DNA from 3 places in the Mangrovibacter phragmitis genome. Region 1 is predicted to be linked to each of the others. Evidence: predicted binding sites of a transcription regulator. Region 1 holds the regulator's gene; each other region holds the start of a gene.
The links. Region 1 encodes PurR, which represses purine synthesis genes. Its sites were predicted from a motif close to CANGCAAACGTTTGCNTG; they were not measured.

Region 2: a site for PurR is predicted at 4,166-4,183, ahead of MPHASIOC01_RS03060 (amino acid aminotransferase). Genes of this name have one in related genera too.
Region 3: a site for PurR is predicted at 3,086-3,103, ahead of purL (phosphoribosylformylglycinamidine synthase). Genes of this name have one in related genera too.

Annotation. Positions count from the first base shown of each region.
Region 1 covers NZ_CP134782.1:1,122,555-1,130,062, reverse strand. Annotated here, with positions in the region: gene MPHASIOC01_RS05420 (MFS transporter) at 1-874, opposite strand, end outside; gene MPHASIOC01_RS05415 (YnhF family membrane protein) at 1,143-1,232, opposite strand; gene purR (HTH-type transcriptional repressor PurR) at 1,525-2,550, shown strand; gene punR (DNA-binding transcriptional activator PunR) at 2,547-3,476, opposite strand; gene punC (purine nucleoside transporter PunC) at 3,584-4,774, shown strand; gene cfa (cyclopropane fatty acyl phospholipid synthase) at 5,056-6,204, shown strand; gene MPHASIOC01_RS05390 (riboflavin synthase subunit alpha) at 6,327-6,983, opposite strand; gene mdtK (MdtK family multidrug efflux MATE transporter) at 7,211-7,508, shown strand, end outside.
Region 2 covers NZ_CP134782.1:664,760-672,267, reverse strand. Annotated here, with positions in the region: gene pncB (nicotinate phosphoribosyltransferase) at 1-826, shown strand, start outside; gene asnS (asparagine--tRNA ligase) at 1,003-2,403, shown strand; gene MPHASIOC01_RS03065 (porin) at 2,951-4,060, shown strand; gene MPHASIOC01_RS03060 (amino acid aminotransferase) at 4,247-5,437, shown strand; gene MPHASIOC01_RS03055 (MBL fold metallo-hydrolase) at 5,528-6,175, opposite strand; gene MPHASIOC01_RS03050 (YcbK family protein) at 6,205-6,753, opposite strand; gene ldtD (L,D-transpeptidase) at 6,931-7,508, opposite strand, start outside.
Region 3 covers NZ_CP134782.1:2,966,654-2,974,161, forward strand. Annotated here, with positions in the region: gene purL (phosphoribosylformylglycinamidine synthase) at 1-2,998, opposite strand, end outside; gene mltF (membrane-bound lytic murein transglycosylase MltF) at 3,267-4,712, shown strand; gene tadA (tRNA adenosine(34) deaminase TadA) at 4,716-5,195, opposite strand; gene yfhb (phosphatidylglycerophosphatase C) at 5,448-6,119, opposite strand; gene murQ (N-acetylmuramic acid 6-phosphate etherase) at 6,106-7,005, opposite strand; gene MPHASIOC01_RS14295 (MurR/RpiR family transcriptional regulator) at 7,128-7,508, shown strand, end outside.

The sequences.
Region 1 (7,508 bases):
CGGCATAGCTTTTACCCACCCAGGGCACCAGTGCCATACTGGTAATCAGTAGCACCAGGAAACCAATCAGCGTGCCTGTCACTGATTTATCCGCTAACCGCCCACTCCAATAATTCCCAATAGAAAAGCCAACACCGACAAGCACCAGCATGGCCGTGACAAACCCGGGTGTTGCGCCTGTAATAGTTTCAAGTACGGGAGCAATGTAGGTGTACAGCGTGAACATCGCGCCAGCACCCAGGACAGTTGTGAGCAGTGCTGCCAGTACCTGAGGTCGGACAAGAACCTTCAGTTCCTTCGCCACATCAGGCTTGTGGCCCTGAATGCCAGCCGGAATTGTCATAAACAAACTGAACATGGCTACCAGCCCCAGCGCACCAATCCCCAGGAAAGCCATACGCCAGCCAATATACTGTCCAAGCCAGGTTGCCGCCGGCACCCCACCGATATTGGCAATCGTCAGCCCCATAAACATCGTTGCGACAGCACTGGCCTGTTTATTCGCGGGGACAACACTGGCAGCCACCACAGCCCCCAGGCCAAAAAATGCCCCATGGTTCAGGCTGGTTATCACACGGGCAAACATCAACATGCCATAATCCGGAGCCACAGCAGAGAGCACATTACCCAAAGTAAAAATACTCATCAGAAAAACCAGGGCATTTCGCCGTGAATAACGCGACAACAACAGTGTCATCAAAGGGGCGCCAATCATTACCCCAACGGCATAGGCGCTAATCAGCATCCCGGCTGCGGGAATCGAAACATGCACACCTTCGGCAATAACAGGTAACAGCCCCATAGGTGAAAACTCAGTGGTACCAATCCCAAAAGCGCCTACTGCGAGAGCGAGTAATGGAAAATTGACTTTCATCACTACCTCAATTTTTAGCCAGCGCAAAGCAACGCAGGCACAGACAAAAAAGATGAAAACATGATGTCAGTCACACTTCGTTTTGAAAAGTGGCAATAGTGATAATAGAGTTTTGCTAAACGGTAAAGAATCAGTGCTGCAGGTAGTATCGGGGCAGAAAGGGAGAAAAACGCAACAGCCAGGCGATAGTGTATTAGTTGTCAGTAAGGCACAAAACTAACAACGCCACCGCCTGGGCAACGATAACTGTGTAAAAACAGTACAGGCCTTAATGCAGGATGGCAATCAGCGCCGTTGCAACAATCAGACCTAAGGTAATAACAGTCGTAGTCAGTGAATATCTCAATTCAGTTGGCATGATTAATTCCTTATTCCCTGTAAAAAGTGGGTGTAGATCATTTTTACACAGTTTGGCCGTAAAATCCTTAAAGATTTAGTTTGATATGTGCTTTAGCACTTCCACTTTTACTCAATATAAGACAAAATCGCACGCTGACTTATTACGTACCGGCCACTATCCCCTCCTTTTCGTTTTATGTCGCAATCCCGGCATGCTGGCAACCCAATTCGTTGCTTACAGGGATAAGCCCAGGCAAACGTTTAACCAATTATATTTCAGGAGTTTAGGGTATGGTCTGGAGTGACATCAAATGGCAACTATAAAAGACGTCGCGAAACGCGCAAACGTTTCCACTACAACCGTATCACACGTTATTAACAAAACGCGTTTTGTTGCGGAAGACACCCGTAATGCGGTGTGGGCAGCAATTAAAGAACTGCACTATTCACCCAGCGCGGTAGCACGCAGCCTGAAAGTGAACCACACAAAATCTATTGGTCTGCTTTCCACGAGCAGTGAGGCCCCCTATTTTGCTGAAATTATTGAAGCGGTTGAGAACAGCTGTTTTGCCAAAGGCTACACACTGATTCTCGGCAATGCGCACAATAATTTTGAAAAGCAGCGAGCCTACCTGTCAATGATGGCGCAAAAGCGCGTTGATGGCCTGCTGGTTATGTGTTCAGAATATCCCCAGGAACTGCTGTCTATGCTGGAAGAGTACCGCCATATTCCGATGGTGGTTATGGACTGGGGTGAAGCACGGGCAGATTTTACCGACTCTGTCATTGATAACGCCTTCGAAGGCGGTTACATGGCTGGCCGGTATTTAATTGAGCGTGGACACCGGGAAATTGGCGTGATATCAGGTCAACTGGAACGCAACACCGGCTCAGGACGGCTTTCCGGCTTCATGAAAGCAATGAGCGAAGCCGGTATCAATGTCCCTGAGTCATGGGTTGTTCACGGCGATTTCGAACCCGAGTCTGGCTACAACGCTATGCAGCAAATCCTTACCTGTCCGCAACGCCCAACAGCTGTGTTTTGTGGCGGAGATATAATGGCGATGGGGGCTATCTGTGCTGCCGATGAAATGGGGCTGCGTGTGCCGCAGGATATCTCGATTATTGGTTACGATAACGTGCGCAACGCGCGTTACTTTACCCCGGCACTGACCACGGTTCACCAGCCCAAAGATTCTCTCGGCGAGACGGCTTTTAATATGCTGCTCGACAGAATTATCAATAAGCGCGAAGAGTCCCAGACTATTGAGGTTCATCCCCGCCTTATTGAACGTCGTTCTGTTGCTGATGGCCCGTTCATGGATTATCGCCGTTAATCATCCTGCGGGAGTTGACCCGGCTCCCGCAACCACTCACTGTTCAGAGTGCCGCTATCTCCCAGATAATCCAGCACCCACTGTAAAGCTGGCGAGGCATCACTTTGCCGCCATGTCAGGCAACAGGCAGAATCGGGGTAAGGATTTTCAAGCCGCAGACTCACCCATTCACCGCGTTCAATAAATGGCTGTGCCATGTGCGCCGGCACCATGCCGATACCGATGCCCTCACTCAGGCAGGCAAAACCACACTGCCAGTCGGGTACCACTATCCGACGCTGATTACTGAGTTGCCAGGTTATCCTTTTAGGCAGTTCACGCGAGGTATCTTCCAGAACCAGAGATGGCCACTGGCGAAGTACGTCATCGCCAATAAAACCTGTCATCTGCGCAAGCGGGTGCGATGCAGCGACCACACAACGCCATGCCATGCTCCCCATATCACGAAAGCCGTACCGCCCACCGACAGGCACAGCCTGTGTCGCGCCAATCGCCAGTTCGACCCGCCCATCTGCCAGCGCATCCCACACACCATTGAACACTTCCGGCCGTACATGCAACTCCACATCCTGGAATTGATGATAAAAATCCTGCACCAACTGACGGGTTCTTGCCGGACGGACAATGGTGTCGACCGCAATAGCCAGTGAACCACGCCAGCCATTCGCTATCTGCTGGCACTGCAGGCGTGTTTCATGCATTTTTTTGATAACACTGCGACCTTCCTGTAAAAAACACCGGCCAGCGGCAGTCAGTTCTACATCTTTATGGCGGCGTTCAAACAGTTCGACCGACAGCCAGGATTCCAGTTGTCGCACTGTATAACTGATTGCCGAAGGTACACGGTGTAACTCCTGGGCAGCGCCGCTAAAACTGCCATTGCGAGCGACGGCATCCACCACTTCAAGTGCATATTCTGACCACATAACCTGCCTGCAAAAATTTTGAAAGGAATAAGCAAATTTTAGCGTTTCACAAAGATGGATGCACTTTTTACACTCACGCCACGAATTTTGTTATATCAGGATTGACCATGAGTACCTCCCGTCTCTTTATTACCTGGCTTGCAGGGCTAAGCATGCTGGGCTTTCTGGCAACCGATATGTACCTGCCAGCGTTTAGTGCCATTCAGGTCTCACTGGGGGCTCCCCCGTCTGCCATCAGTGCCAGTTTGAGTGTGTTTCTCGCCGGTTTCGCTCTGGCCCAGTTAATTTGGGGCCCACTCTCAGACCATTTTGGTCGCCGCCCTGTTTTGTTGACCGGGCTGGTGATTTTTGCACTGAGTTGTGCCGGGATTTTTTTCGTCACTTCACCAACAGCATTTCTGGTTTTGCGGTTTATGCAGGCCGTTGGGGTATGTTGCGCAACAGTAAGCTGGCAGGCACTGGTTACTGACCGTTTCTCCGGGCAACAGGCTAATCGCGTCTTTGCCACCATTATGCCTTTGGTTGCGCTTTCCCCGGCACTGGCTCCTCTTGCCGGTAGCTGGATACTGCGCCATTTTACCTGGCAGGCAATATTCGCCTGTCTGTTATTCATTACACTTTTGCTGATTTTACCCCTCAGGCATTACACCAGTGCACAACGCCCACAACGTACAGCGCATTCTCAACCCACCCTTTACTCCTCTTTGTTGCGTCATCAAGGGTACTGCGGCAATGTCATCATATATGCGGCCTGCTCAGCCAGTTTTTTTGCCTGGCTCACAGGTTCCCCCTTTATTCTTCACCAAATGGGGTTCGGGCCTGAGGCAATAGGACTGAGCTATGTACCACAAACACTGGCTTTTTTGCTGGGCGGTTTTGGTTGCCGTAGTGCACTGAAAAAGTGGCAAGGGCGGCAAATGTTACCCTGGATGCTGGGGATATTTACCGTGAGTGTTGCCACTGTTTTTGGTGTGTCACTGACCACATCGCCTTCTTTGGTCAGCCTGTTGGTACCCTTCTGCCTGATGGCGCTGGCAAACGGTGCAATTTATCCTGTTGTCGTGGCACAGGCCCTGCAGCCGTTTCCTCAGGCTGCCGGGCGGGCAGCCGCATTACAAAACACGCTGCAACTGGGGCTTTGTTTTCTGGCAAGCCTGCTGGTTTCCATGATGGTATCCACACCGCTGATTGCCACAACCAGCATTATGTTAAGCACCCTGGTTCCTGCCTGGGTAGGCTACCAGTTACAGGCAATAGCCGTTGCCAAAACCCCTCATCCCGTCCGCTCCACACGTTAGCGATAATGTCATTTTTTTGTAATTAGCTTGCTAACAATTTTCTATTGAATCACATTGTTACGCGGCATATACTGATATGGGGCTCGGGATACCGGGCCTGCATTCTTTCTTTCGGGGGCCCCGACTCCCGTTTTCAGATGGCCTGTCATCAGGCGACCACCTGCTTTTATATCGCGTCCGGTTCCGGGCTTATGTTTTTTTTTGCTGTGAGACAACTCACAATGTCAAATTAGCGACTACGCTTTTTTAGTGTCTGCTCACAGTCAGGTGATGGAGAAACTATGAGTTCATCGTGTATAGAAGAAACCGCGATAAAAGATAATGAATGGTTCCGCATTGTCAGTGAATTGCTGTCACATGCGGGTGTCGCGATAAATGGTAATAGTCCTGCGGACATCCAGGTAAAAAATCCTGATTTTTTTAAACGCATATTGCAGCAAGGTTCTTTGGGATTAGGTGAGAGTTATATGGACGGCTGGTGGGATTGCGACCGTCTTGACCTGTTTTTCACTAAAGTGCTCAGAAATGGTCTGGAAAACCAACTCCCCCATCATTTTAAAGATACGTTGCGTATTCTGTCCGCCCGCCTGTTTAATCTGCAAAACCGTAAACGAGCCTGGATTGTTGGTAAAGAGCATTACGACCTGGGTAATGACCTCTTCACCAGAATGCTCGATCCTTTTATGCAATATTCCTGTGGCTACTGGAAAAAAGCCACTGACCTGGAAACTGCACAACAGGATAAACTGAGAATGATCTGCGAAAAACTGCAGCTCAAGCCGGGAATGACCTTGCTGGATATTGGTTGCGGCTGGGGTGGGCTTGCGGCATTTGCAGCAAAAAATTACGGTGTGTCGGTATACGGTGTAACAATTTCAGCTGAACAGCAAAAACTTGCACAGGCGCGTTGTGAAGGGCTGGATGTCACAATATTGCTGCAAGACTACCGTGATCTGACCATGCAGTTTGATCGCATTGTTTCTGTAGGCATGTTTGAGCATGTCGGCCCCAAAAATTATGAGACTTACTTTGCTGTTGTCAATCGGTGTCTGAAGCCTGAAGGGATCTTCCTGCTGCATACCATTGGTTCAAACAAAACAGACAACAATGTTGACCCATGGATAAATAAATACATTTTCCCCAACGGTTGTCTGCCATCAGTAAAACATATCGCTCAGGCCAGCGAGCCTTATTTTGTTATGGAAGACTGGCACAATTTCGGCTCAGATTACGACAAAACGCTGATGGCATGGTACCAGCGGTTTTTGGCGTGCTGGCCAGAAATAGCAGATAATTATTCGGAACGGTTTAAGCGGATGTTTACTTATTATCTGAACGCCTGTGCAGGTGCATTTCGTGCACGAGACATTCAATTGTGGCAGGTTGTCTTTAGCCGCGGCATTGAAAATGGCCTTCGTGTTCCGCGCTGAATAAAGGTTCCTGATGTAAAAAAACCACCCGCAACCCGCAGGTGGTTTTTTTATTTGAACCTGGCGTTATTCGCCTGTACAAGGCTCAACAGGCGCGCTAAACCTGCGCAAGGATACCCGACTCAGCCCTGCTTTTCTGCCAGTGCCTGGCTCAGGCTGGCGGCACTGGCGTCCCGGGTTGCCAGTACGCGCTCAACAGTATCTACAATCGCCTGCGTCTGTGGGTCGATTTCAATATTTACGCGTTGCCCCAGTTTACGCGTACCCAGCGTAGTGCGTTGCAATGTTTCCGGAATTAAATGTACGCAAAAGCGGGTGGCAGTCACTTCGCCGACTGTCAGACTGATACCATCAATACCGATGTAGCCTTTATGCAGAATGTACTTCATCAGGGAAGCATCCTGGATTTTAAACCAAATCTGGCGGTTATTTTCAGAGGTGATGATTTTCGCCACTTCAGCGGTAGTCATAATATGGCCGGACATTAAATGCCCACCAATTTCATCACTGAATTTTGCCGCACGCTCGACATTGACCAGCGAGCCTGGCGTAATGTCACCAAGATTGGTGATACGCAGTGTCTCTTTCATTAAATCAAAACTGACGCGATTGGCGTCTATTCCCGTTACTGTCAGGCAACAACCGTTATGTGCGACTGAAGCTCCCTCTTCCAGACCGGGCAGCATAGCGTCCGGCAGCTCTACAACGTGTGTACGAAAGTTTTCTTTTTCATCAATAGCCACTACGGTGGCTATTCCCTGCACAATACCCGTAAACATATTCTCTCCTGCAGCGGTTTCACCCCGCCTGAATTTTACAAAATAAGAAGCACAATAACAGGTGCCCCTGGTGCATGCCAGCTAACCATTAATGGCACTATTTTTTTCACTGGCGTAATAGTAAACTCCCGCTACAATAGTCTGGCAATTTCCTCAGTTTCATCCCCCTGCTGCCAGGTGAGGCGGCATGTAATTCTTTCCTAAAACAAAAAGATATAGGTGTATTCGTGCAGAAGTATCTAACAGAAGCGCGTCAGTTATTAGCACTGGCTATTCCGGTTATTCTTGCGCAAATCGCCCAAACTGCAATGGGCTTTGTGGATACCGTAATGGCCGGGGGCTACAGTGCCACGGATATGGCAGCCGTTGCGATAGGGACTTCAATCTGGTTCCCCGCAATTCTGTTTGGACATGGGCTGTTACTGGCATTGACGCCGGTTGTTGCGCAACTAAATGGTTCCGGTCGCCGTGACAAGGTAGCGACCCAGGTACGCCAGGGGTTCTGGCTGGCGGGTATTGTTTCCG
Region 2 (7,508 bases), 460 kb from region 1:
GGCAGTAATCAGTGAGGTAGTCCACCGCTTCCGCACACCAGACGTCCCTCAGTCGCTGGCACTTGAGCATCTTGAACAGAAACTGGCGGAATTCAACGCGCTTACCGCCTCGCTTGATATGTCTGGCTTTAAGCTGATGGATTTCGGCACCCGGCGCCGTTTTTCTCGCCTGACCCAGCAAAGTATTGTTGAACGGTTAAGCCATGAACCCTGGTTTATTGGTACCAGTAATTACGATCTTGCCCGCAGGCTCACGCTGACACCTATGGGCACTCAGGCACACGAATGGTTCCAGGCGCATCAACAAATCAGCCCGGAACTCGCCAGTAGCCAAAAAGCCGCACTGGAAGCCTGGCTGGAAGAGTACCCGGATCAGTTAGGTATCGCCCTGACGGATTGCATTACCATGGACGCTTTTCTGCGTGATTTTGGGCCGGAGTTTGCAGAGCGTTACCAGGGCCTGCGCCATGATTCAGGGGACCCGGTTGAATGGGGGGAAAAAGCCATCGCTCATTATGAGAGTATGGGGATTGACCCACTGACCAAAACACTGATTTTCTCTGATAACCTTGATTTAACCAGGGCCGTTGAGCTGTACCGCCACTTTATGGCGCGCGTGAAACTCGGTTTTGGTATTGGCACACGCCTGACCTGCGATATTCCAGGTGTAAAACCACTGAATATCGTCATTAAGTTGGTGGAATGTAATGGCAAGCCAGTGGCGAAGTTATCGGACAGCCCGGGAAAAACGATTTGCCATGACAAAGCATTTGTCAGTGCCCTGCGTAAAGCGTTTGACCTGCCACAGGTGAAAAAAGCCAGCTAAGCAGTCGATTTCCACAGTCTGAAAGGCACCTTTTGGTGCCTTTTTACTCAACAGGGCAATTTTATTGCTTCACACCTTCTAATTCTGCTTGTTTGCTGGCGTCCGCCAGGTAACATAGATATCCCCTTTGCGGGATGCAATTTAACCGTTATTGATAACTAACCAGAGAGAACACTATGAGCGTTGTGCCTGTAGCTGACGTACTCCAGGGCCGCGTAAACGTTGACAGCGAAGTCACCGTACGTGGTTGGGTACGTACCCGAAGAGATTCAAAAGCTGGCTTTTCCTTCCTCGCCGTTTATGACGGCTCCTGCTTTGATCCGGTACAGGCCGTCATTAATAATTCTCTGTCCAATTACAATGACGAAGTACTGCGCCTGACGACTGGTTGTTCTGTTGTTGTTACCGGGAAAGTGGTTGCTTCCGCCGGGCAGGGCCAGTCGGTAGAACTGCAGGCTTCCCGTGTGGAAGTCACCGGCTGGGTTGACGACCCGGATACCTACCCAATGGCTGCCAAACGCCACTCTATTGAGTACCTGCGTGAAGTTGCCCACCTGCGCCCGCGTACCAACCTGATTGGTGCCGTTGCCCGTGTTCGCCATACTCTGGCTCAGGCATTGCACCGTTTCTTCCATGAGCAGGGCTTTTTCTGGGTATCCACGCCGCTGATTACGGCATCAGATACTGAAGGTGCGGGTGAAATGTTCCGGGTATCCACCCTGGATATGGAAAACCTGCCGCGCGACGATAAAGGCCATGTTGATTTCGACCAGGACTTTTTCGGCAAAGAAGCCTTCCTGACTGTTTCAGGGCAGCTTAATGCGGAAACTTACGCCTGCGCGTTATCAAAAGTGTATACCTTTGGCCCGACTTTCCGTGCCGAAAACTCCAACACCAGTCGCCACCTGGCAGAGTTCTGGATGCTGGAACCTGAAGTGGCGTTCGCCAGTCTTGATGATGTCGCCGGGCTGGCTGAAGCCATGCTGAAATATGTCTTCAATGCAGTGCTTGAAGAGCGTATGGATGATATGGAGTTCTTCGCACAACGTGTAGACAGTGATGCAGTGGAACGCCTGAAACGCTTTGTTGCAGCTGATTTTGCTCAGGTTGATTACACCGATGCCGTCGCTATCCTCGAAACATGCGGCCACCCCTTTGAAAACCCGGTTTACTGGGGCGTTGACCTGGCGTCTGAACATGAACGTTACCTTGCCGAGCAACATTTCAAAGCACCAGTGGTGGTGAAAAACTACCCGAAAGACATTAAGGCGTTCTATATGCGCCTGAATGCAGACGGTAAAACAGTGGCCGCCATGGATGTACTGGCACCGGGCATTGGTGAAATTATTGGTGGTTCCCAGCGTGAAGAGCGCCTGGATGTACTGGATGCCCGCATGGCTGAAATGGGCCTGAATAAAGAAGACTACTGGTGGTACCGCGACCTGCGCCGTTACGGCACCGTACCACACTCTGGTTTCGGGCTGGGCTTTGAGCGCCTGATAGCCTATGTAACCGGCGTGCAGAACGTGCGCGATGTAATTCCATTCCCACGGACACCGCGTAACGCAAGTTTCTGATACCCGGTTGGCGAAAATCTTCGTTATATTTCTACAAAGACCGCACAAGTTGCGGTCTTTTTTTCGCACTGACTGTTAAAAAACCCGCAATGAAACCGACTGTAAGTACCAGAGCAACCGTGTAACCGGTAACTAAATTGTTTCATTGCGCACAAAATTTGTGCAATGTAAACCCCTCAGCATCTCAACCACCAGCCCACATCACGATTGTTTGTTTTTCACCCACAAAAATATCTGCCGGATATAATGCATAAGAAATTCATATATATAAGTTGGTTATTGCCTTCTCTTAAGCCAGATAGTTGCGAAATTTGAAGCACTTCACAAAGTTCCCCAAAATACATAAATTGTTACACATTTTTTCTTCCTGAAACGGTATTGCGACATTTGTAGCACTTTCAGGCTGGCGAAACGGTTACATGGATGGAAAGATGCCTCTCAGACACAGAAAGACACCACACTGATGGCATAAGTTCCGTAAATTTTTTACAGAGTTTATTGGCGAAGGTGACAGGTGTTACAAAAAAACCAATGAGGGTAATAAATAATGATGAAGCGCAATATTCTGGCAGTGGTAATCCCGGCTCTGCTCGTAGCAGGTGCTGCAAACGCAGCTGAAATCTACAACAAAGACGGCAATAAACTGGATCTGTACGGTAAAGTTGTTGGTGAACGTGACATGGTTACCTCTGGTGACAGCTCCAACAGCAAGGATGGCAGCTATGCTCAGATCGGTTTTAAAGGTGAAACTCAGATCAACAGCATGCTGACCGGTTACGGCCAGTGGGAATACCGTGCTATGGCTAACGCACCAGAAGGTAGCCAGACCAACAAAACCCGTCTGGCTTTCGCTGGCCTGAAATTCGCTGACTACGGTTCTCTGGACTATGGTCGCAACTACGGTGTGGTTTACGACGTTGAATCCTACACCGATATGGCTCCGTCCATGTCTGGCGAAACCTGGGGTGGTGGTAACACTGAAAGCTACATGACCAGCCGTGGTACTGGCATGCTCACCTACCGTAACAGCGATTTCTTCGGTCTGGTTGATGGCCTGCACTTCGCTCTGCAATACCAGGGCAAAAATGATACTGACGCAGCCAAAGACTCCAATGGCGACGGTTTCGGTACTTCTCTGGGCTATGACTTCAATGGCTTTGGCGTAATTGCAGCATACAGCAATTCACACCGTCTGGCTGACCAACGTACCGTAAGTGCTGAAGGTAATGGCGACGGCAAAAAAGCTGAATCCTGGGCAACTGGCCTGAAATATGATGCCAACAATATCTATCTGGCAACTGTTTATTCAGAAACCCGTAATACCTCTTACGTGACCAACAGCGCTGAGGCACCGACCTTCCTGAACAAAACGCAGAACTTTGAAGCCATTGCTCAGTACCAGTTTGACTTTGGCCTGCGTCCGTCCATTTCTTATGTACAGAGCAAGGGTAAAGACCTGGTTGTTAATGGTGTAACCGGTGACTACGATGTAGCTAAATACATTGAAGCAGGTGCTACTTACTACTTCAATAAAAACTTCAACGTATACGGTGATTACCGTTTCAACCTGTTGAATGCTAACGACTTTACTCGCAAATACGGCAGCTGGGTTGGTACTGACAACGGTCTGAACATCGGTGTTGCTTACCAGTTCTAATTCCAGACAACATGGTTGTTATGGATATAAAAACAGGGCTTTGGCCCTGTTTTTTTTATTCCACCCGGTATAACAGCCTGACTTTCGCCTCTGGTCACTCTTTTTAAGCCAAACGGTTGGCAATTACCTTAACTCCCGTTACCCTGATAGCGAAGCTCCCTTCTGTTACCACAATGGAAAAATGTCATGTTTGAGAACATAACTGCCGCGCCTGCTGATCCTATCCTGGGTTTGGCCGATTTGTTTCGTGCTGATGAACGCCCGGGGAAAATTAACCTTGGTATTGGTGTTTATAAAGATGAAACCGGTAAAACCCCTGTTCTGACCAGTGTTAAAAAAGCAGAACATTATTTGCTGGAAAATGAGAGCACCAAGAACTACCTCGGCATTGACGGTATTCCGGAATTTGGCCGCTGTACCCAGGAATTATTATTTGGCCAGGGAAGCGCCATCGTTACCGATAAACGAGCCCGTACAGCCCAAACACCTGGTGGAACAGGGGCACTGCGCGTTGCTGCTGACTTTATCGCCAAAAACACGGCTGTGCCACGCATTTGGGTAAGCAACCCGAGCTGGCCTAACCATAAGAGTGTCTTTAGCGCCGCCGGTCTGGAAGTGCGTGAGTACCAGTATTACGACGCAGCAAGCCATAGCCTGGATTTTGATGGCATGGTTGCCAGCCTGCAGCAAGCTCAGGCTGGCGATGTAGTACTGTTCCATGGTTGCTGCCACAACCCGACGGGGATTGACCCGACAGAAGAGCAGTGGGCTGAACTGGCAAAACTGTCGGTTCAAAAAGGCTGGCTGCCTCTGTTTGACTTCGCATACCAGGGTTTTGCCCGTGGCCTGGAAGAAGATGCACAGGGCCTGCGCCTCTTCGCCGCTCAACACAAAGAACTGATTGTCGCCAGTTCTTACTCCAAAAACTTTGGCCTGTACAATGAACGCGTCGGTGCCTGTACACTGGTTGCGGCAGATAGCGAGAATGCGGACCGGGCTTTCAGCCAGATGAAAATTTGCATCCGTGCCAACTATTCCAACCCGCCAGCTCATGGTGCATCGGTTGTTGCCACTATCCTGAGCAATGAAGCACTGCGTACCCTGTGGGAACAAGAGCTGACCGATATGCGCCAGCGCATTCAGCGTATGCGGCAGTTATTTGTGAATACGCTACAGGAAAAAGGTGCGACGGTGGATTTCAGCTTTATCATTCAGCAAAACGGTATGTTCTCATTCAGTGGCCTGAGCAAAGAGCAGGTGCTGAGGCTGCGTGATGAGTTTGGGGTATACGCTGTGGCTTCAGGGCGTATCAATGTTGCAGGCATGACACCCGATAATATGGCTCCCTTGTGTGAAGCTATCGTTGCCGTGCTTTAACACCTGAACAAACGGCATCTGCCGTTATTACAGCGTTCAGAACAAAAATACCCGCCAGTCAGAGCGGGTATTTTTATCTCTGCAGATGACTTACCAGACAGGCTGTTCATCCTGCAGGAATGGGTTGTGCAGGCGTTCATAACCCAGTGTTGAAAGAGGACCATGGCCGGGAATAAAAGTGACATCATCGCCCAGGGGCAATAATTTATTCTTTATTGAGGCAATGAGCTGGCTGTGGTCACCACGGGGAAAATCACTACGCCCTACCCCGCCTTTAAACAACACATCGCCGGAAATCAGCAAAGCACTGAGCTTGTCATAAAACACCACATGCCCTGGCGTGTGTCCGGGACAATGCAGGACCGACAGATGCATTTGCCCGACAGTGACAGTTTCGCCTTCCTCAAGCCACTGATCCGGCGTTAATGGCTGGCAATCTTCAAGACCAAACATACGGCTTTGTGCTGGCAACCCTTCAAGCCAGAATGTATCTTCCTGCTGCGGCCCAATCACTGGCACATTGTAATGTGCCGCCAGTTCAGCAGCTGCGCCAACGTGGTCAAGGTGGCCGTGAGTCAGCAATATTTTCGTTACACTCACACCCTGACGAGTGACATTATCAATAATGACTTGCGCATCTCCCCCCGGATCAACCAGTGCGGCTTCGTGGGTTTCTTCACACCAAATTAACGAACAGTTCTGCGCAAATGCGGTCACCGGAATAATGTGATAATTCATAATTCTCCACATCCGGCTGAGCCGGATTTTTACCAGTGCCTGACCGGCCCTGTATCAATATGAACAAAGTTGCTACGAGGATAATATCCTACACCACCTGCCCGCATCGACAAGGCTGCTTTGCGCACATTGCTCAGAGAGAGACCTTCAATATGGAAATCCATTGCCTGGCCTTTGGTGTGATAGCTTTGTTTAGCCACGCCTTTGCTGTGAGCCCGTAATTCATTATTGGTATCAAGGCTACGGTAGCCAGAAATAAGCTGCACAGGCTTACGTGTGCCCAGTAAACCTTGCAAACGATACAGCTGGTCGAAAAGTTTAGGGTCAATATTGCGAACGCGGTTTGCCCGGTAATCACGGAAAAAATGGTTCAGGCGGGAAAGTTCATCTTTTATATAATGGGAACCATCAAAAAATTCAGCCTTAATGGATTCACCAGTATTTAAATTATTTAACATCAGGATACGGGGGCGGGGAGTGGATAAAGTTGCAAATGCCTGGCCTGGTAATACGGCCGCACCCAGCGCTATCCCGCCCAACGTCAGTAAGCGGCGGCGGTTATAATCTAATTTATTCATCTGGTCGTATTCTGAGTAAAAAATATAAGAAAAAGCCATTTCAGGCGCACTGAGGCACCTTAACTGGCCTATAACGCACAGTCAATACGGGGTAAACGAAGGAATAAGCGCAAAAACAGGCCGTTTTTACGCTTCATTACATTTCATACAACCAGAAACTGCTTATTTACCTGGTAATTAGCGGATCAACTGCTCCGCTTTTGGCAAAATTTTCGCCCCCAAAACAGCAGTGTTGTCATAATTGTAAATATCTGTTCGATATTGTGTATGGCCATCAGCACCAACAAAAGCGGTCAGATAATATAACCGCACCGGAATTTTATGCCGAACAGGCACATACCTCGTGTCCCCTACTTTTAACGTTTGGGATATACGCGCGTCGTTCCAGCCTGCATCCTGCAGTAACATATTTGCCAGTTCAGAGGCTTTATTCACACGCACGCACCCAGAGCTCAACGCACGCACATCTCTGTTGAAGAGATTGTGATTTGGCGTGTCATGCAAATAAATGGCGTCGGTGCTCGGCATATTAAATTTATACAGCCCCAGGGAGTTGTGCGCACCGGGTTTCTGCTGAAAACGAAATGGCAGATTAGATGGGGTAATTGTCGCCCAGTCAACCATGAACGGATTAATCACCTCTGCATCGCGGCTCCAGCCACTGAGCACAGTGTAACCATGACGATCAAGGTAACCAGGATCATTCCAGACTTTCGGCAGAATATCTTTACGTGCCAGCGTACCGGGCACATTCC
Region 3 (7,508 bases), 1.8 Mb from region 1:
CGCAATCCGGGTTATCACGCAGGCGCTGCATCTGCCAGGTTGTTTCCGCCCACCACATGCGCAGTTGAGAGCGTTTTTCGCTATAGACAGTGTCACCGTTGGCGGTCAGGGTAAAGTTGTCCCCTTCCACAGCCTGGCCGAGGTAGTGAACGCAGGTTCCAAGGCCATGGCTTTGCAAACATTGCTCAACAACAGCGCGGTCGGCTTCGGCAACCTGAATAACCGCACCCAGCTCTTCAGTGAACAGGGCTGGCAATGTGTCACCCAGCCCAGAAATATCCGCCTGAACACCGCAGTGCCCTGTAAAGGCCATCTCCGCCAGCGTTACCAGCAGGCCACCATCTGAACGGTCGTGGTAGGCCAGTAATTTACCCTCAGCCACCAGAGCCTGCATGGCATCGTAAAAGCCTTTCAGCTTAGCGGCATCGCGGACATCAGCCGGTTTATCTCCCAGGCCGCGGTAAACCTGCGCCAGTGCCGTTGCGCCCAGGGTGTTTGCCCCTTCACCCAGGTCAACCAGATACAGTGCGTTGGCACCAGTGCGCAATTGTGGCGTTACGGTACTGCGCACGTCTTCCACACGCGCAAAAGCGGAAATAACCAGCGACAGCGGAGAAGTCATTTCGCGCTGTTCGTTGCCCTCCTGCCAGCGGGTCTTCATTGACATGGAGTCTTTACCCACCGGAATGGTCAGCCCTAATTGCGGGCACAGCGTTTCGCCAACGGCTTTCACTGCTTCGTATAACCCGGCGTCTTCGCCCGGGTGCCCGGCTGCGGCCATCCAGTTTGCTGACAATTTAATACGCTTGATATCACCAATGTGCGTAGCGGCGATATTAGTCAGCGCTTCGCCAACAGCCAGACGAGCAGATGCGCCGAAGTCCAGCAGTGCTACCGGAGCACGCTCGCCCATGGACATTGCTTCACCATAGTAGCTGTCCAGACTGGCGGTGGTAACAGCACAGTTTGCCACCGGAACCTGCCACGGACCCACCATCTGATCCCGCGCAACCATTCCGGTTACAGTACGGTCACCAATCGTGACCAGGAAGGTTTTCTCCGCAACCACCGGCAAATGCATTACGCGTTTTACTGCATCGGCAAGATTAATCGCTGAACATGCCAGTGCCTTACCTTCGGCTTTAAGACGGGTTACATTGCGGGTCATCTTCGGTGTTTTGCCCAACAACACATCCAGCGGCATATCAATTGGCTGGTTATCAAAGTGCCGGTCATTCAGGGTCAGATGTTGTTCCTGAGTGGCTTCGCCAATGACTGCATAAGGCGCACGCTCACGGCGGCATAATTCATCAAACAAGGCCAGTTGTTCTGGAGCCACGGCCAGGACATAACGCTCCTGGGACTCGTTACACCATACTTCCAGCGGGCTCATACCGGGTTCATCATTCAGAATATCGCGCAATTCAAAGCGCCCGCCACGCCCGCCGTCACTGACCAGCTCAGGCATCGCATTTGACAGACCACCCGCGCCAACATCGTGAATAAACAGAATCGGGTTGTCAGAGCCCAGTTGCCAGCAGCGGTCAATAACCTCCTGGCAACGGCGTTCCATTTCCGGGTTATCACGCTGAACAGAGGCAAAATCCAGGTCCGCATCAGACTGGCCGGAAGTCATGGAAGATGCAGCGCCACCACCCAGACCAATGTTCATCGCCGGGCCACCCAATACAATCAGTTTGGCCCCCGGAGGAATTTCCCCTTTCTGAACATGATCGGCACGAATATTACCAATACCACCTGCCAGCATAATTGGCTTGTGGTAACCACGCAGTTCTTCACCGTTGTGGCTGGTTACCCGCTCTTCATAAGTACGGAAATAACCATTTAATGCCGGGCGACCAAATTCATTGTTAAACGCAGCGCCACCGAGTGGGCCTTCCAGCATGATATCCAGAGCGGAAACAATGCGATCAGGTTTACCGAAGTCTTCTTCCCACGGCTGTTCAAAACCGGGAATACGCAAATTGGATACTGAGAATCCGACCAGCCCAGCTTTAGGTTTTGCACCACGGCCTGTGGCACCTTCATCACGAATTTCCCCACCGGAACCCGTTGCAGCACCCGGCCATGGCGAAATTGCAGTTGGGTGGTTATGAGTCTCAACTTTCATCAGGATATGCGCTTCTTCCTGGTGAAAATCATAATGGTCAGAACCGCGCTCAGCGAAGAAACGCCCAACCGTTGAACCTTCCATAACCGCTGCGTTGTCTTTGTAAGCTGACAACACATGGTCTGGCGTGGTTTCGAATGTATTCTTGATCATTTTAAACAGCGATTTAGGCTGCTCTTCACCATCAATAACCCAGTCAGCGTTAAAGATTTTATGGCGGCAGTGTTCTGAGTTCGCCTGCGCGAACATATACAGTTCGATGTCGTTCGGGTTGCGGCCTAGCTGAGTAAACGCATCCTGCAGATAATCAATTTCATCTTCAGCTAAAGCAAGGCCAAGACGGATATTGGCATCAACCAACGCCTGACGCCCCTGACTAAGGATATCGACCGACTGAACGGGTGCGGGTTCGTGGTGAGCAAACAGCCGCTCAGCATCGTTCATATTGCTGAATACGGTTTCCATCATTCGGTCATGCAGCAACTCAGACACTTGCTGCCACTGTTGCTCTGTCAGTGAACCCTGAACATAGTAAGCAACACCACGTTCCAGACGACTGACCTGAACCAGAGCGCAGTTATGCGCGATATCGGTCGCTTTAGAAGACCACGGAGAAATAGTGCCAGGACGTGGAGTGACAAGGATTAACTGCCCAACCGGTGCGTTTTCTGTCAGGGTCGGGCCATATTTCAGCAAGCGTTGCAGGCGGGCGAGTTCATCGGCACTGAGTGGTGCTTTGAGGTCAGCAAAGTGAACATACTCGGCGTAAATATTGCTCACTGGCAGATGAGCATCCTTAAAGCGGGACAGCAGTTTGTTAATACGAAATGCCGACAATGCAGGCGAACCACGCAGAATTTCCATCATTAAATCTCTCGTCTTCGAAGGGCCAATAGACGCTTAGCCAGGTATTTCGGGGGAAAACGGGCGTCATTATAGAGAATACCAGCCGCTGACGAAACCGTTTGCGCAGAAATAAAATCCCGCAGCAGTGATGTCTGTTATTGTGGCAATTTGTGCGGACGGGTTGCCAACTGGCGTTTTGTTAAGCAAAATGCCGCTCAGTTCCTCACTGGATACCACTACTGAATGACTATTGTTAGCTGACTGTTTTACACCGTAAAGATTTAACTAATTGAAAAAGTTAAAGATTAATTATCTTCTCATCGGTGTCGTAACCTTGTTGCTTGCAGTGGCATTGTGGCCCTCAATTTCCTGGTTAGGCAAAGCCGAAAATGAAATCGCCGGAATTCAGTCCCGGGGAGTTTTACGCGTCAGCACAATTAGCTCACCACTTACCTGGAACTCCGTCAATGGCAAACCCGATGGACTGGATTACCAGCTTGCCAGCGCGTTTGCCGATTACCTGGGCGTTAAACTTGAAGTAACCGTTCGCCAGAATGTGAATCAACTGTTCGATGACCTGGACAGTGGTAAAGCAGACATTCTTGCTGCCGGGCTTATCTACAGCCCACAGCGCACTAAAAATTACCAGGCAGGGCCAACCTACTATTCAGTTTCACAGCAAATGGTGTATCGCATGGGTAGCCCACACCCACGTTCTCTGGGTGGTGTCAAACCCGGTGAACTGGTGCTCTCCCCAGGCCAGGCAGTAATTGATGACTTGAAGGCGCTGAAGGAAACCCACTACCCGGATCTGACCTGGCAAACCGATGCCCGGCACAACATGACAACGTTGATGGAACAAGTGGTTGAGGGGAAAATTAACTTTACTATTGCCGATTCCGTCGCAATCAGTGTATTTCAGCGGGTGCATCCACAACTGGCGATTGTGCAGGATGTCACCGATGAACAACCTGTCACCTGGTTCAGCCGCAAAGAAAATGATGGCAGCCTTCCTGCCGCTATGCTGGATTTCTTTAACCAAATTGGCGAAGACGGTACCCTTGCGCGCCTGGAAGAAAAATACCTGGGCCACGTAGGTGATTTTGATTATGTTGATACGCGAACTTTTTTGCGCGCGATTGACAATGTATTACCCGATTTACGCCCCCTGTTTGAGAAATATGCCACAGGTATGAACTGGGAATTACTGGCAGCGATTTCCTACCAGGAATCCCACTGGGATCCACTGGCGACGTCGCCAACCGGTGTGCGTGGGTTGATGATGTTAACCCGCAACACAGCACAAAGCATGGGGCTGTCAGACCGGCTAGACCCGGAGCAGAGTATCAGTGGTGGCGCACGTTATCTGACCAAACTGATGGACAAAATTCCGCAAACTATTCCGGAAGATGAGCGGATTTGGTTTGCGCTGGCCGCATACAATATGGGGTATGCGCATATGATGGATGCCAGAGCCCTTACAGCCCGCCAGAAAGGAGACCCTGACAGTTGGTCTGATGTTAAGCAGCGTTTGCCACTACTTAGCCAGAAGCGTTATTACAGTAAAACGACATACGGCTATGCGCGTGGTGATGAAGCTTATAAGTATGTTGAAAATATCCGGCGTTATCAGTTGAGCCTTGCCGGATATCTGCGTGAAAAAGAGAAAGTGGCACAGAGCAACCAGGACAAAACGCAACTGGCAGAATTGATGCCTGAGATAAGGTTGCGTTGATAATCACTGGTCTTCGGATGGTTGCCGGGCTGCCTGTTTATTAGCCTTGTGCACCTGGCGGCGCATACGAAAGAAATCACTCAGTAAACCAGCACACTCTTGCGCCAGCACCCCGCCAGCCACTGATACTTTATGATTCATGCCCGGATGCCCGAGTACATCCATCAGCGAGCCCGCAGCCCCCGTTTTGACATCACTGGCGCCATATATTAATTGCCCTATTCTGCTGTGTACCATAGCCCCTGCACACATCACACAAGGTTCGAGCGTAACATATAGCGTGGTATCAAGCAGACGGTAGTTTTGCAGCACAATTCCGCCCTGGCGCAGGGCCATCATTTCAGCATGGGCTGTTGGGTCATGGTGACCAATCGGCCGGTTCCAGCCCTCGCCAATCACCTGTCCCTGGTAAACCAGCACTGCCCCAACCGGAACCTCACCTTCATCCCAGGCGCGCTGAGCAAGGCTAAGCGCATGGCGCATCCAGCGAATATGGTCGGTTTCACTTTCGGTCACAGTTCTCTCCAGTGAGTAGCAAAAAGATTGGCATGGCAGGTGCCTCCACATGATGGTTCTGGCGGGCAGAACTAAACAAGCAGCCTGATACCCGGCTTCGGGACACCAGCCTGGTACATGGACAACAACGCGGTTACTCCCGCGATGCAAGAATCAAGGCTAAATTTACCAGGCGCCGCGCATTATACACAGGCAGCGCATAAGATGAAGCAGGCAAGCTCAACGCCATTGCTCCAGTTCACCACCAGGTGTAACACGCCAGCGATGCTGGCAAAAAGCCAACAAAGGGTTATCCTGGACACTGTCACTGTAACCACTGTATAGCGCCAGAGGTTCGCCAATACGCAACCTGAGCTGGGTCACTTTTTCTTTACCAAAACAGCGCCGGGACAAGCACCAGGCACCACACTCCCGGGTTATTTTGCTGCCTATCAGGTTAACGGATGCAAACCAGGGTGCCTGCCCATACACTTTGCGTACCAGGCTTTCCGGTGAACCAGTAATTAACCAGATGTCGACATCTTCCTGACGGGCGTAATCTTCGAGCCTTGCCTGAACTTGCTCAAATATTGTCGCCCGTTCGCGAAACGCCAGCGTGAACTGTTGTTCCAGCGCTAACAACCGCGACTGCCTGCGACCAAAAGTTAAACTCCATAGCAGCAGGCTCACTGGCCAGCGCACAGCCCGGCCCTGCAACAAAAAACCAGCCGCCGCCAGCGGCAACACCACGAGTAATAAAAGGGCATTCAATGGCTGGCGGCGGAGTAAAAAAAACATAAATTCACCGAATAGATCTTCCCGGTGCAATGTACCGTCCAGGTCAAAAAAGACAATACGCCGCGCTGCAGATTGTGGTGTTACCACTGGCTGATTTTCCTCAGGTTTTATCATTCAGCGCCTCACGCAGAAAACCGTTATGGAGAGCCAGCCTGTCTTTTGCCGCTGGAGCATTGAGCCCGGAGAGCGCCATCAGAATAGCGGGCTTTGCTTCATACCCTGTTTGTTCCAGTAAGGCTTTTGCCGCCTCATAACTCAGGCCTGTCGCCTCGGTAACAATGCGGCAGGTACGGTCAACCAGTTTCACGTTAGTGGCTTTCACATCCACCATTAAGTTTTGCCAGACCTTGCCAAACCGCACCATCGCACCGGTAGAGATCATGTTCAGTACCAGTTTCTGCGCGGTGCCGGATTTCAGGCGAGTCGACCCGGTAAGTGCTTCTGGACCAACGACAGGTGAAATAGCGATGTCCGCCACCTGCGCAATAGGGGAGTCCGGGTTGCATGAAATGGCCACCGTGCAACACCCCAGGAGACGGGCATACTTCAGGCCGCCAATCACGTAAGGTGTGCGGCCGGAAGCCGCCAGCCCGATAACAATGTCGTTTTCAGTCAAATTAAGGTTTTTCAGGTCAGTTTCGCCCAGCTCCGGAGAGTCTTCTGCACCTTCTACCGCTTTCAGTAACGCAGAGGGGCCACCCGCAATCAGGCCAATAACCAAACCGTGAGGTACCCCAAAAGTTGGCGGGCATTCAGATGCATCCAGCACGCCCAGGCGGCCACTTGTTCCCGCCCCCATGTAGATGATTCGCCCACCGGACTTTAATGCTGCCGCCGCAGCATCAACCGCCTTCGCCACTTCTGGCAATGTAAGCCGGACTGCTGCCGCAACACGCTCATCCTGTTGATTAAAGCGTGTCACCATCTCCAGCGTAGTGAGTGCGTCTAAATCCATGGTTTCGGGATTGCGACTTTCTGATACCAGAGCACCAAGATTCATTTCTTTTCCTCAGAATATTTAATTCACAACAATCGCGTTATAATGGAATATTAAATTCTTTTCTGCGAGATTACTGGCCGCATGCTAAACAACCGGCCCGCATACTGACAAATGGAATGACCATGAATTGCCTGATTCGCATTCGCCAGCGTTACCCAGTACTGGCTCAGAGTGACCGTAAACTTGCTGATTTCATCCTGGCTAATCCTGATCATGCCCGCCATTTAAGCTCACAGCAACTGGCGCAAGAATCCGGTGTCAGCCAGTCCAGTGTGGTAAAGTTTGCGCAGAAGCTCGGATATAAAGGTTTTCCCGCCCTGAAACTGGCAATCAGTGATGCGCTTGCCAATTCGCCTAACCCACATTCTGTGCCAGTTCATAACCAAATTCTGGGCGATGACCCTTTACGCCTGGTGGGTGAAAAACTCATAAAAGATAACGTTGCGGCGATGCATGCCTCGCTGGATGTCAACACCGAAGAAAAACTGACCAGCAGTGTGACT